Regions from separate parts of the Peribacillus sp. TE19612 genome, predicted to be linked through region 4. Evidence: a T-box and tRNA genes for the amino acid it is inferred to sense, from the RefSeq annotation. Region 4 holds a T-box; the other regions hold tRNA genes.
The links. The T-box of region 4 lies ahead of argS (arginine--tRNA ligase). A T-box ahead of a tRNA ligase gene usually reads a tRNA of that ligase, here a tRNA-Arg.

Region 1 (3,212 bases), on a different contig from region 4:
TCACTTTATAAAGAGCACAATGATGCCCTTTGTGAGCTAATGAATAAGTTTGGCTTGAAGGCCAAGACACTTGAACGCAAGAAGGGGTACATCATTTATTTGAAAGAAGCCGAAAAGATTGCCGAGTTTTTAAGTATAGTTGGCGCCCATTCAGCTTTATTAAGGTTCGAGGATGTACGGATTGTCCGTGATATGCGTAATTCAGTGAATCGACTTGTGAATTGTGAAACAGCCAATTTGAACAAAACGATCGGGGCATCATTGCGCCAGGTTGAAAATATCCATTATATCGAGGATACGGTAGGACTTAGCATTTTACCGGATAAGCTTCGGGAAATTGCGGAGCTTAGGATAGCGTTTCAGGATATAACCTTAAAGGAACTTGGGGAAATGGTATCCGGAGGAACCATCAGTAAGTCCGGGATTAATCACCGATTGCGAAAGATTGATGAAATAGCTGACAGGCTCCGTGGGGGAGAGGCTATTGCTGCGAAAAAATAAAGCTAACAGGGGAGATCAAGATGGTGGAGAAACAAGTTGAGGTAAAATTGAAAACGGGTTTGCAAGCTCGGCCGGCGGCGCTTTTTGTACAAGAAGCTAACCGCTTTCATTCAGATGTTTTTCTTGAAAAAGAAGGAAAGAAAGTGAATGCAAAAAGTATAATGGGATTAATGAGCCTAGCCATCAGTTCTGGCGTGTCCGTGAAGTTAATCGTCAAAGGACGCGATGAAAAAGAAGCGTTAGAAGCATTGGAAGAGTTCGTTCAGCAAGAGGGTTAAAAAAGGGGATGCCTAAATGTGCATCCTTTTCTTTTATCATGAAAAAAAGGCTCCGGAGGTCGCTTATGGCGATCTCCGGAGCCTTTCTTTTGTTGCAGGATTACTTAGAGTTTTTATCATCAAGAACGCTGCGCGTGATGACTTTGTCAATCAAGCCATATTCAAGAGCTCTTTCGGAAGTCATGAAGTTATCACGTTCCGTATCTCTTTGAAGGACTTCGATAGGTTGTCCCGTACGTTCTGCCAAGATTTGGTTCAGCTTATCTTTCAAGTGAAGGATACGGCGGGCAGCAATTTCAATTTCCGTAGCTTGACCTTGAGCTCCTCCAAGTGGTTGGTGAATCATGACTTCACTGTTTGGCAACGCATAACGTTTGCCTTTTTCGCCAGCGGCCAATAGGAAAGCACCCATGGAAGCGGCCATACCGATGCATACTGTCGATACATTAGGCTTGATATATTGCATGGTATCGTAAATGGCCATACCGGAAGTGATGCTTCCGCCAGGGCTGTTGATGTATAGAGTGATATCTTTTTCAGGATTTTCCGCTTCTAAAAATAGTAATTGAGCAACAATGGAGTTGGAAACATTATCGTCAATTGCACTTCCTAGCATAATGATCCGGTCTTTTAATAAACGGGAGTAAATATCGTAGGCACGCTCCCCACGACTTGTTTGTTCGATAACTGTAGGAATTAAATTCATGTTCATTTCCTCCTTCGATTAAGAGAATCATTTAAATTCTTTATGTATGTATGATACACTTTTTGGTCAATTTAGGTCAAACAAAACAAACCCTATTATGGATAATTTGTTCGACAATTTTCTGGCTAAGGCTCCTTCCTGATAGATTATTTTATATATTATGCCGCACAGGGATGAATTTCCACATTACCCATAATACCCAAATGATAAAGTTTTAAACCTGATAACCCTTGCAAAGGAGGGGATTCTATCATATAATGAAGTCTGTTGAAAAAATATTTTCTATTACGCCCTCGTAGTGCAACGGATAGAACGCAAGCCTCCGAAGCTTGAAATGCAGGTTCGATTCCTGCCGAGGGCATTACCAATCTTCTGCTTAATAAAGCGGGGGATTTTTTATTTGTCATTTTTAGGAGAGTTAAAATTTTTGCTGAATTTGCTCATTTTCCGTAATATTCCATCGAATCCTGTAATGTCGGTCCTGTCTTGAAAATATTCGCCCACACTATTGAAAAATGGTGATTTTTCAATAAAGTAGTTGTTAAATTTGCGTTTCTAACATATAGTATTTAAAACAAATAAACTATTCAGAAAAAAATCGTAAGCGTTTTCATGGGTTTTTGTGTAGAATTTTCTCCTGATAATGTAAAATGGAGTGGGGGAGGGATGAATCGATGAGTATGAATATGAAAGCAGGACTTTTTCAACAGCAAACATTAAAGATGGCAATGACCCAGGAGCTCATGCAAGCTATTACATTGCTGCAATACTCCTCGCAGGAGCTATCGGCTTTTTTAGAAAATAAAATGGTGGAGAACCCATTACTGTCCATAGATCAGCCAACATCTTCTTTATTTCAGCCAACTTTTGACCGCAAAAAAGGTAAACGGACTCTTAAAAATACGTATGATGCCAACTATTGGATTGAACAGATCAGTGAAGATACCATATCGCTTGAACAGCATATCATGTCCCAGGTGAATCACCAGCAGTTTTCCGGTGAGCAGCAGAAGGCAATGCTTCTATTAATTCATAACCTTGATGAAAACGGTTACTTAAGGACTCAGCTGGATGATATATGCATCCCAGGCATAGCTCCGGCCGTTTTGGAAGAGAGTCTCTCGCTTTTACAGGAGCTTGAGCCGCATGGTATTGGAGCGAGGAATCTTCAAGAGTGCCTTTTGCTTCAAGTGAAAGCAGAAGGGGAGAATCTGCTGGCGGAATCGATCATAGAAAACCATTTCCTCGATTTTGCTGAAAAGCGCTGGAAAGACCTAAGCAAGAAAATCGGTGTTACACTGAAGGAGATTCAAGAAGTCTTTGATTATGTCCAGACGTTGAACCCGCGTCCGGCATCACTCTTTTTTCAGGAAAAACCTTCTTATATAGTGCCGGATGTGGTCGTGGAAGTTCGGGATGGCATGCTGCTTGTCGGGAATTATGATGGTAACACACCCAATCTTAATGTGGATAAAGGATATTTAAACCGAATGAAGAGCCATAAGGATCAGGGAGTTCAGCGGTTTATCCAGGATAAGTGGCAGGAATACCAATGGATCTCCAGAGGAATCCAACAGAGAAAAGAAACGATATTGAAGGTTATTCAGTGCATCGTCGAAAAACAGCCGGCGTGCTTTCATCATGGCCTGAACTATTTGAAGCCGATGACGATGAAAGAAATCGCAGACGAACTTGGCATACATGAGTCCACAGTAAGCCGGGCGGTT
Region 2 (3,212 bases), on a different contig from region 4:
ACTGCGATATATTTTCAGGTAAAGGCACTTGATAACGTTCAAAAAGGGGCAATAATGCATTTATATGTCTCATTTCCGCTTCTTTTATTTGTGCAAATATACGAATATATCCAAAGGTTGCTAAAATATTATCATATCTTGCTTGTGCCAAATATTCGTCCTGAAGGGCATAAGTCAGCATTTGAGGTAAGGACAATGTTGAAGCACTTAATGCCCCTTTAGCACCGTAATTTTCAACTTGCCGATCGGTGTGCGTTAACTTTGGATTTTGTGAAAAAAAAAACAAAAACCATACAGCGTGATTTTGTTCGTCTGCTGCTGCACGTCGAAATCTTTCTTTAATAAAAGTATCCTGTGCCTTATCTGCTATATCTAAATAAAAATCAACGGCTTCTTGTTCATCTTTAAAGGCAAATTCGATTCCTGCTCTATACTTTTCAGGACATTCTTCAGTGATTTTATAAGTGGGCTGCCTACCTGTTAAATTTGAATAAATTCCGCTGAACTCTTCAAGATGACGTCTTTCATCTTTTTGAATCTCAAGTATTTTGTTCCTTTCATCCTGTGTAGGTGCAATATTGGCTAACTTTTCATAACAAGCAATAGCACTAAACTCCGCATTAATTGCTTTCTGAATATCGCTTGCTAATTGGGTGTCATTCGTTTGACGAAAATATCCATTATAATATGGATTATAATTATAGAAATCTTCATTTGAATACATTATTGATTGTCCTCCCGATGTTAAATAGTCAACTTATCATATGCTTTGTAAATAGGTGGGGGTGCAAGGACAAGGACACGGAGGGGGTAGTTAGTTATATAGGAGGTCATAGAAGGGTTTATTTTTAGTTTGCACCCCCGTTGACTTCAGCTACATTGTTTTATTCTGTCTTAGACTCCACAAACTCGAAGCATTATCTCAATCTGTAGCAGACAATATAAAAAGACGAGGTTTATTAGCTTGCGTTAAATTTCCGAAACAAATTGCACCTTTGTTATTGATTGAAAATGTTTTACATGGAGAATGTAATCACTAATTGTCCGACTTCTATTACCACTTACCTTCATTTGCCTTGTAATAACGTCAAAAGCGTTTGTAATCAACATAGTGTCACTTGATAATATAAGTTGTTTATCTTCTATTTCGGGAGCGTTAGAGCGGGGTGTAGGTAGTTTCATCAAGTAGTTTCTTTACATCAACTTTAACATCTAAGATTCCTTTTCTTTTGGTCACAACAAAAAACCTCCTATATCGTAAGTAATACAAGTCAATAATCGGTGTAATTTCTTACATGACCATTATAATGACCGTTTCACTAAACGATATTGAAGGTTTTACGTATCGGGCTTTAAAGCCGCTTGATTAGTGTCCCAGGAGAGATTCGAACTCCCGACCGACGCCTTAGAAGGGCGTTGCTCTATCCAGCTGAGCTACTGAGACGTTTATGATATAAGTTGCGGTAAAACTTATGTATTACCTTAACTGTTCCCTTAGGACACTTCTTATTATAGTAGGATATCAAAAGGAAGTCAACGGTTTTTCAAAAAAAGTTTTTTTTTTAAAAAGAACCAGGAAGCGGGGAAAAACGCTTCCTGTTCATTATACATGAAGTCATTCCATTCAATAAGCATTTCTTAGTTCCTCAACGATTTTTCCTTCAAGATCATAATAGATGATTTCAAGTTGGTCATTTCCAATCTCCAAAATGGCATAGGTTTTCTCTTTTCGTCCCCGCGGCTGCCGTATGCTTCCCGGGTTGATGAAGAGCTTGCCGTCCATCCACTCTGAGCCTGCAGCATGGGAGTGACCAAAGCAAATAATATCCGCCCCTGTCTCTTCACTTTTATAAGATAGGTTCATCAAGGTCATATTTATGTTATAGAGGTGTCCATGCGTTACGAAGAAACGCTTGCCTGAGATATTCTCCACAATATCATTCGGATATGCCGAATCATAGTCGCAATTCCCGCGAACGGCCAAAAACTCCGACATGTGAGGGTCATTTCTTTCCAACTCTGAATCACCGCAATGGATCATGGCAGCGACCTCTTGTTTATGACGGTCGGCAATCATGCTGATTTCATGAGTTAAGCCATGACTGTCACTCATTATTAGCACTTTCATCGTCCCATTCCTTCTTCCCTTTTTAGAAATAGATCAAGTTTTTCATCTAGAGCCCTCAATGCGTTGGCACGGTGGCTGATTTTGTTTTTTTCCTCTTTTGTCAATTCAGCGTTTGTTTTGCCCTGTTCCTCTACAAAAAAGATGGGATCATAACCAAATCCATTCGTTCCTGAAGGCTGTTCCGTGATCAAGCCTTCCATCGATCCCGATACCGTAATCGTTTCCTGGTTGGGTGACGCTAGTGCCAAGGCGCAATAAAATCTCGCCGTCCTAGCCTCTTTTGGCACACCTACCAGTTCGCGGAGGACTTTTTCCGTGTTTGCTTCATCACTCTTGGCCTCTCCAGCATAGCGGGCAGAATATACGCCTGGACGGCCCTCCAATGCATCAACAATCAATCCGGAATCATCAGCAATGACAAAGTGGCCTAGCTGATGGGCAATGGCCTCTGCCTTCAGGATCGCATTTTCTTCAAAGGTCGTGCCTGTTTCCTCCACATCCGGGGCATCCGGTACATCGAGAAGTGTTTTGACTTCATAACCTTTAGCAGAAAATAAGCTTTCGAACTCCTTTGCTTTCCCTTTATTTTTCGTTGCAATGATTACTGTCTTCATTTTTCATTTCACCCTTTTTCATTTTATCGGCACGGGAGCTCTTTTAGGGCTGAGAAAGAATTTGCTGTCATTCGTCATATGTAAAAGCTCTTTCTTCTCCAGTGCCAACGGACGGATTCAGCTCTGCCTATCATGATCAACAACAGCCGCTGAATTTTCCAGATAAGTTAAGTCTAACACAACTCCCTCATCTGCAATAACCTGAAACTTATAAACTAACGTTTGTAATTTTCACTATGTTCAATATGGATATTTACTTTTATGTTATTTATTGAAGTCTTATCAAAGGAATTAATAATTTTATTATCCCACTTATTGACATGGTATCTGTATGCCTTTTCACTTATGTTAAAAAGGTCTGTATTGATTTTTTCCCCCGTCTCCAATGTCTTTAAAATATCTTGCTTAATTTTTATTTCTACCTTTTTTTCGATTTTTTCCATATCCAAGTTATCTATATTTTGTTTTAA
Region 3 (3,212 bases), on a different contig from region 4:
TTTCCGCGTCCTTCATTAAACAAACACTTCCCTATAAAGTTTATAATATAATAAACATAATATTGATTTGTTTGTATTATGTCAATGTTTTTTCTGTTTTTTTATAACTCCAGCAAATTATGGCCATCTTAGTCAGAGGGCTTCATAACATAAAGCTGACAAGGGATTTCACCTTCCATTTTACGGTTCCCATGGCACTAAGCCGATATGGTATCCTGAATAATAAGCCGAATTTCCCCAATAATATGCTTTATAAACGTGAATAAGCTTTAGAGGAGGATATCTTATTGAAAGAGGAAAACGAGGCGATTCCATCAATCCATAACACCGATTTACACAAGGCATTACAACATGTATCCGAACAATTCAAGGTCTCACTGCCAGAATTACGCGATACGATTGAATCACTTATACAAAAACAATCGATGCAGATGAGTGAAGCAGATGATAAAAGTTCAACCGTCGAAGAATTGAATACGGCAATAATCAAAAACCGTGAAATCATTAAAAAAAATCTCCAAACCTTAAATAGAATTTGATATCGAAAAAAAGACATCCAAGTATGGATGCCTCAGCTGTAGACAAAATTCGATGTAAGTCGATTTTACCTACAGTTTTTTTAGCTTGTACAAATTGAACGTTGCCCCAGGCACTAGCTTTCCGCGGGCAGTCCGCCCTCGGCGCACTTGCGCCTGTGGGGTCTCCCTTGGACTCGCTATTCCCGCAGGAGTCTCGCACACCCGCCCAATCAACTATGTTTAAAAATTCAGATAGAACTCTTTTTGCCTACAGTTTTTATTTGAGAAAGCGGAAGTTGATTTCAGATATCCGCTCCTGTCTGCCAAGTCGCATCAAAGCAAGCATTTTTGGTGTTTCGGCTGCCAGTTATTCGGCAGGAGCGCTGCAAATTTCTTCAATCCAGTGAGGATTACAGTTAAAACCATAAAGATCGGAGCAGTTTATCGACCCTAACCAAACAATATTCGACCGTTCATGAATTTATTCAACCCTTACCCTCACTATTCGGAATCCGCTTCCCATTTCGTCGCGAAGGATGTTTTATCAAATTCCTTATAAAAATCCTTCGCAGAGCTCATTAAGTATTAGCTAGGCACAAACTTAAGTATTCCTTCCAAATAAACACCTTGTTCTTTACGTTTACATTCCCTCAACTTGATTCTTCCTTCTTTTTCTAACTCTTTGGCTAATTGAACCACTTCTGTTCCATCTTCGGTTATTTCGACTGAGAAGAAATTGCCCCGAGTGGAAGTTTGAATGAACTTGAATAATCTATCTTTATTCATTTAAACATCTCCTTATTTATTACAAGTTCGACATAAATGGTCATCCACCTGCGATAAATATGAAATAAAAAATTTCATGGTTAAAAGGATGCAAATCGAAATGACCCTCGTTAGCTTAAACAACCCAAAAAAGTAAAAAAGCCAAAACCTTTAGAAGGTTTTGGCTTTTTTAAGTTAGTGTCCCAGGAGAGATTCGAACTCCCGACCGACGCCTTAGAAGGGCGTTGCTCTATCCAGCTGAGCTACTGAGACATATTGCTGTATAACGGTCACTTTTCGAACTTAGACCGTCATTTCATTTTTTTATTATAATCAATTGAATTAAAGATTTCAATACATAGTTATTAATTAATAAAGATTAATGATTGCAGGGGTGATAGAGCTACCAACTAATTCAACCAATTCTTCTCTCCATTTGGTGATATGCCCCCATAGCACAAAAGACACAAAAGTGCCTTCTTTCTTACTTAATTCCTCCCCTCTCCAACAATCTGTAAATTGTGCCTGTTCCTACCTTAAAGGTAGTACGAATATCATTTATAGACTTACCTTGTTTATAAGCTTCAATGATAGCCTTCATTCTTTGTTCCTCTTTTCCACCTTCAACTAACTTTGTTTTTCGCCCTTTAAATTTCCCTTCACTTTTGCAATCTCAATACCTTCCTTTTGGCGTTGCTTTATCATTTTCCGTTCAAACTGTGCCAATCCTGAAAAAATAGTAAATAGAAGCTCACTCATAGGATTATCGTCAGAGAGGTCTTGCCACTTATCTGTCATTGACCTTAGTCCCGCTCCTTTTCTTTGAATCATTTCAACGATTGTTAATAAGTCTTTTGTTGAACGAGATAAGCGACTAATTTCATGAATGATGACTATATCTCCTTCTTCAAGTTCCTCTAACATTCTTTGAAGTTCTGGACGATCCATTGAAGCACCGCTTATCTTCTCAATAAAAAAGTCTGAACAACCTGCTTCTTTCAAGGACTTCTTTTGACGTGCAATGTTTTGCCCTTCACTACTTACTCGTATGTATCCAACCGTTTTCATTTAAACCACTCCTTTACCGTTATTTATAATCACATTTAACGACAATTACGGTAATGGTCAAACGGTAATAAATGAGCATCTTGTAACCATTGATATGAGTGGATTTTGTTATGCACCTGTTAATTACCGTTAAAGTGTAGTCTATCGGTAATAGGAAAAGCATTCTCCTTCAACCGGTTACCTAACCAGTACACCAAAAAAGCTTTACTCCTTATTGAAGTAAAGCACCCGTTAGTCCTATAAGACTTATCTCAGAGTTGACATAAACTGTGATGATGGAAATTCTTAACAGACAAAAAAATCACAACAAAAATCCAACGATAATATACTTGTGAATATTTTAAAGAAATAATTATTCTTTATCAATAGGGGAATGAATATGATCCCTAAATGTATCAACGTACAGATTACCATTGGCAGCCAGTACTGCATAAACAACATCATGTTTTAATAAATTACGTTTTATTAACTCTGATTCTAACCATGAAAACGTTATATTATTTTGTTCTAAATTCTCTTTAATTATTTCTCCATCCATAATAAGTTCAATGGGTAACTTCTGTTCAGGCATTACCGCAATCATTAAATCCTGTTTTGTAACATTCCTAAATTGCGGCTTTTTTAGTACTGTTAACGTTCCATTCGTTTCAACTGTGGCAAATAGAACCTCTTCAATGTTAAAAATATCCCTTTCCCTTAGTTGTTGATTTAAATAATCCAATGTATATCGCATTTTATTCATGTTTCATCCTAATATTTTTCCATTTTGCATCACAATTGTGGGATCTCCAGCCAGAAATTTTCTTCCTTTACTATTTTTTAATGAAATAAGTGCCATCAGGAAAATAATTGCTATATATA
Region 4 (3,212 bases):
CAGTATTGCAATTGGAGGCACATCTGATAATGGTATGTGGAAAGCAAATTATAAGAAAAACTCTGATGAAACAGTTGGCGGATGGATTGGACATCTTCAACAAAAGTCTGGTGGCAAGGTCAAGATAAAAGAAGTAACCTTTACTGATAATGGAAAAATAGTAGTGGAACATAAGGGATTTACAGAAGGAAAAAGTGAAGATGGCTCTATTACAAAATTAAATCCATTATCAACGGATTTTTATTTGGGAGATCCTCCAAAAAAAGAGCATGTGTACAAGTTGCATATTACATGGGAGAAAAAAGGACAGCCCATGACAGATACCTTTCTTCTAAAATAAAAGAGCATACGTTCATGCCAGGATTTATCTGATAAATTATGGAGCCATTTTGAAACAAAATGGCTCCTTTTATAGACATCATTACATTTTATTCGGCGCTGAAATTCCCAATAAACTTAGCGCATCCTTCAATACAATCGCAACGGAAAAAGCGAATGAGAGCTTCATTTGTTTCCATTCATCTTCCACTAAGATTTTTGAATGTGCATAATATTTATTGAATGCACGAGATACATGCAAGCTGAATTTCGCGATTTGTGATGGATCGGCTTGTTCAAATGATTTTTGGACAATGATCGGGTATTGCTCCAGCAGCTGGATGACTGGCCACGCATATTCGCCTAAAGTGTCATATTGGATGTCCTGCTCTTTAAAATCACCTTTTTCAAGCAAGGAGGAAATTCGCGCATATGTGTACTGTACATATGGGCCCGTTTCTCCCTCAAAATTCATCATTTGCTCTAATGAAAAATCAATATCGTTCATGCGGTTATTTTTTAAATCATTAAAGATTACCGCTCCGACACCGACTTGTCTTGCAACCAGTTCTTTCTGTTCAAGCGCTTGATTTTTTTCTTCAATATTGCGCTTCGCAGTTTCGATCGCCTCTGCCAATACATCCGCAAGCAGCACGACTTTCCCTTTACGGGTCGACATTTTCTTACCGTCTTTTAGCATCATGCCAAATGCTACGTGCTGTAAGTCTTTTGACCACTCATACCCCATTTTTTCAATGACGTTAAAGAGCTGTTTAAAGTGCAGGGATTGTTCATTTCCGACCACATAAAATGTTTTCTTTGCCTCATACTGTTTTTTACGATACATGGCTGCAGCTAAATCACGTGTGGCATAAAGTGTCGCACCATCCGTTTTCGTAATCAAACACGGCGGCATATCTTCCAATTGCACGACATAGGCACCTTCGGATAGGGCAAGCAGGCCTTTTTCTTTTAGTTCCCCGACAACCGCATCCATTTTATCATTGTAAAATGCTTCGCCGGCATAGGAATCAAAACGGATGCCCAATAAATCATAAATCGTCTCGAATTCTTTTAAAGACGCATCCCTGAACCATTTCCACAATGCCAGTGCTTCCTCGTCCCCGTCTTCAAGCGACTTGAAGCTTGCGCGTGCTTGTTCATTCAATGATTCATCGGTTTCTGCTCTTTCATGGAACTTCACATAGATTTTCAATAATTCCTGAATCGGCGAAGCTTCGATTGCCTCTTTGTCCCCCCACAGCTTATACGCGACAATCAACTTACCGAATTGCGTGCCCCAATCTCCTAAATGATTGATACGCACGGCATTGTAGCCATTTTTTTCGGCAATGTTGGCCAGTGCATTCCCTATGACCGTAGAGCGTAAGTGCCCCATGGAAAAAGGCTTGGCAATATTCGGGGAGGAATAATCAATCACGACATTTCCCTTTCCAGTCTGCATCGAACCATACTGATCCTTTTCCCTTAATATCGTTTGCAGCACATTTTCCGTCACCATCTGCTGATTGACGAAGATATTCAGATAACCTCCCACTACGTTCACTTCCTGAATCAACGTACTGTTTAATTGTTGGGCTATTTCCGACGCAATCACCTGAGGCGATTTTTTGAATTTTTTCGCAAGAGTAAAGCACGGAAAGGCGACATCACCTAACTCCATCATTTTCGGCTTTTCCATTAATTTTTCTATTTCACTTGCTGGCATTTCATTGTTCAAAGCAGTTGAAATCAATTCTGCAATTGGTTTATTCATCGACATTTTCCCTCCTAAACAAAAAAGCCCCCGCCTCTAAATAAGAGACGAGAGCATGAATTCCCGTGGTACCACTCTAGTTGCCACAAATTGCGGCCACTTTCCATTGTTAACGAGGTGACTCCCCGATATTCCCTACTGAACGTTTCAAGAAATTTCTCCAAAGTGCGCTTCATTCATCCGACCTGCATTAGGCTCCCACCATCCCTAACTCGCTTTCCATTTCAAAATGAACTACTCTCTTCATCTCAGAATTTTCAATATTATAATTTAATCCATCGTACACAATTTAAAAAAACGTGTCAACAGAATTTAAGAAACAAATCCTAACCAGCCGGTAACTTCATTTTATCCTTGATCGTCGAAAAATACTTCCTTACTGTCCCAATTGTGCCGCGTTGATTGGACGGCTCAATATTGGATGGTGGACCATCGGCTAACAGCCCTAACACTCCCATTTCCCGGCCATTATGGCTGGAAGGCCCATCAATAAGCTCTGGGGAGTATATTCGCTTGCCATCCATTATGCAGCGAATCGAGTAGGCTAACTCTTCACCCGGGTTATCCTTCAATAAATAACCACTTACATCAGCCTTTAACGCGAGTTGAAAATAACCAGTCCTTCGAAATGTCGTTAAAATGACCACTTTGCATTCAAATGACCTTAATGCTTCTGCTGCCTCAAGTCCGTTCATTACAGGCATCTCCATATCCATGATACACACATCAGGCCGTAATTGGTGTACAAGAGCCATCGCTTCTTCTCCGTTACTGGCTTGCCCGACAATTTCTATATCTTCTTCAAGATTGAGTAGAGAACTTATTGCCTCTAATAGCATTTGCTGATTCTCTGCAATGACAATTCGAATCATTATTAAGTTCTCTCCTTTATCGAGTTCCTTATATGAAGCAAAGACTCCCCAAATCCGAGGATTATTAAGGGAGTCTGGAATGATACATGAACGTTACAGTTCAGATTTCACTTGAGTGGGAACACTTTTTTTCGTTAAATATTTTATGTCCTTGAAACTGACGAAATTCTTGGATTCCTCATCCCATAAACGGAAACGGAGTGAGCGCAAGCTTGTTGCAAGAGTTATCGTCGGAACGTTCTCTA

Region 1: it encodes a tRNA-Arg, which carries the amino acid that the T-box ahead of argS (arginine--tRNA ligase) is inferred to sense. The anticodon was not compared.
Region 2: it encodes a tRNA-Arg, which carries the amino acid that the T-box ahead of argS (arginine--tRNA ligase) is inferred to sense. The anticodon was not compared.
Region 3: it encodes a tRNA-Arg, which carries the amino acid that the T-box ahead of argS (arginine--tRNA ligase) is inferred to sense. The anticodon was not compared.

What each region holds. Positions count from the first base shown of each region.
Region 1 covers NZ_JBWCCL010000008.1:21,125-24,336, forward strand. The annotation lists gene whiA (DNA-binding protein WhiA) at 1-501, shown strand, start outside; gene ACZ9AO_RS15000 (HPr family phosphocarrier protein) at 522-779, shown strand; gene clpP (ATP-dependent Clp endopeptidase proteolytic subunit ClpP) at 880-1,485, opposite strand; tRNA gene ACZ9AO_RS15010 (tRNA-Arg) at 1,775-1,846, shown strand; gene rpoN (RNA polymerase factor sigma-54) at 2,160-3,212, shown strand, end outside.
Region 2 covers NZ_JBWCCL010000002.1:107,634-110,845, reverse strand. The annotation lists partial or broken gene ACZ9AO_RS03860 (ferritin family protein) at 1-724, opposite strand, end outside; tRNA gene ACZ9AO_RS03855 (tRNA-Arg) at 1,371-1,444, opposite strand; gene ACZ9AO_RS03850 (metallophosphoesterase) at 1,625-2,128, opposite strand; gene ACZ9AO_RS03845 (XTP/dITP diphosphatase) at 2,125-2,742, opposite strand; gene ACZ9AO_RS03840 (Ger(x)C family spore germination protein) at 2,958-3,212, opposite strand, start outside.
Region 3 covers NZ_JBWCCL010000002.1:112,203-115,414, reverse strand. The annotation lists gene ACZ9AO_RS03895 (DUF2087 domain-containing protein) at 1-16, opposite strand, end outside; gene ACZ9AO_RS03890 (hypothetical protein) at 288-539, shown strand; gene ACZ9AO_RS03885 (hypothetical protein) at 1,104-1,304, opposite strand; tRNA gene ACZ9AO_RS03880 (tRNA-Arg) at 1,483-1,556, opposite strand; gene ACZ9AO_RS03875 (recombinase family protein) at 1,911-2,351, opposite strand; partial or broken gene ACZ9AO_RS03870 (DUF421 domain-containing protein) at 2,704-3,212, opposite strand, start outside.
Region 4 covers NZ_JBWCCL010000014.1:84,401-87,612, forward strand. The annotation lists gene ACZ9AO_RS21850 (hypothetical protein) at 1-340, shown strand, start outside; gene argS (arginine--tRNA ligase) at 422-2,095, opposite strand; T-box leader at 2,136-2,354, opposite strand; gene ACZ9AO_RS21860 (response regulator) at 2,422-2,967, opposite strand; gene desA (Delta(5) desaturase DesA) at 3,061-3,212, opposite strand, start outside.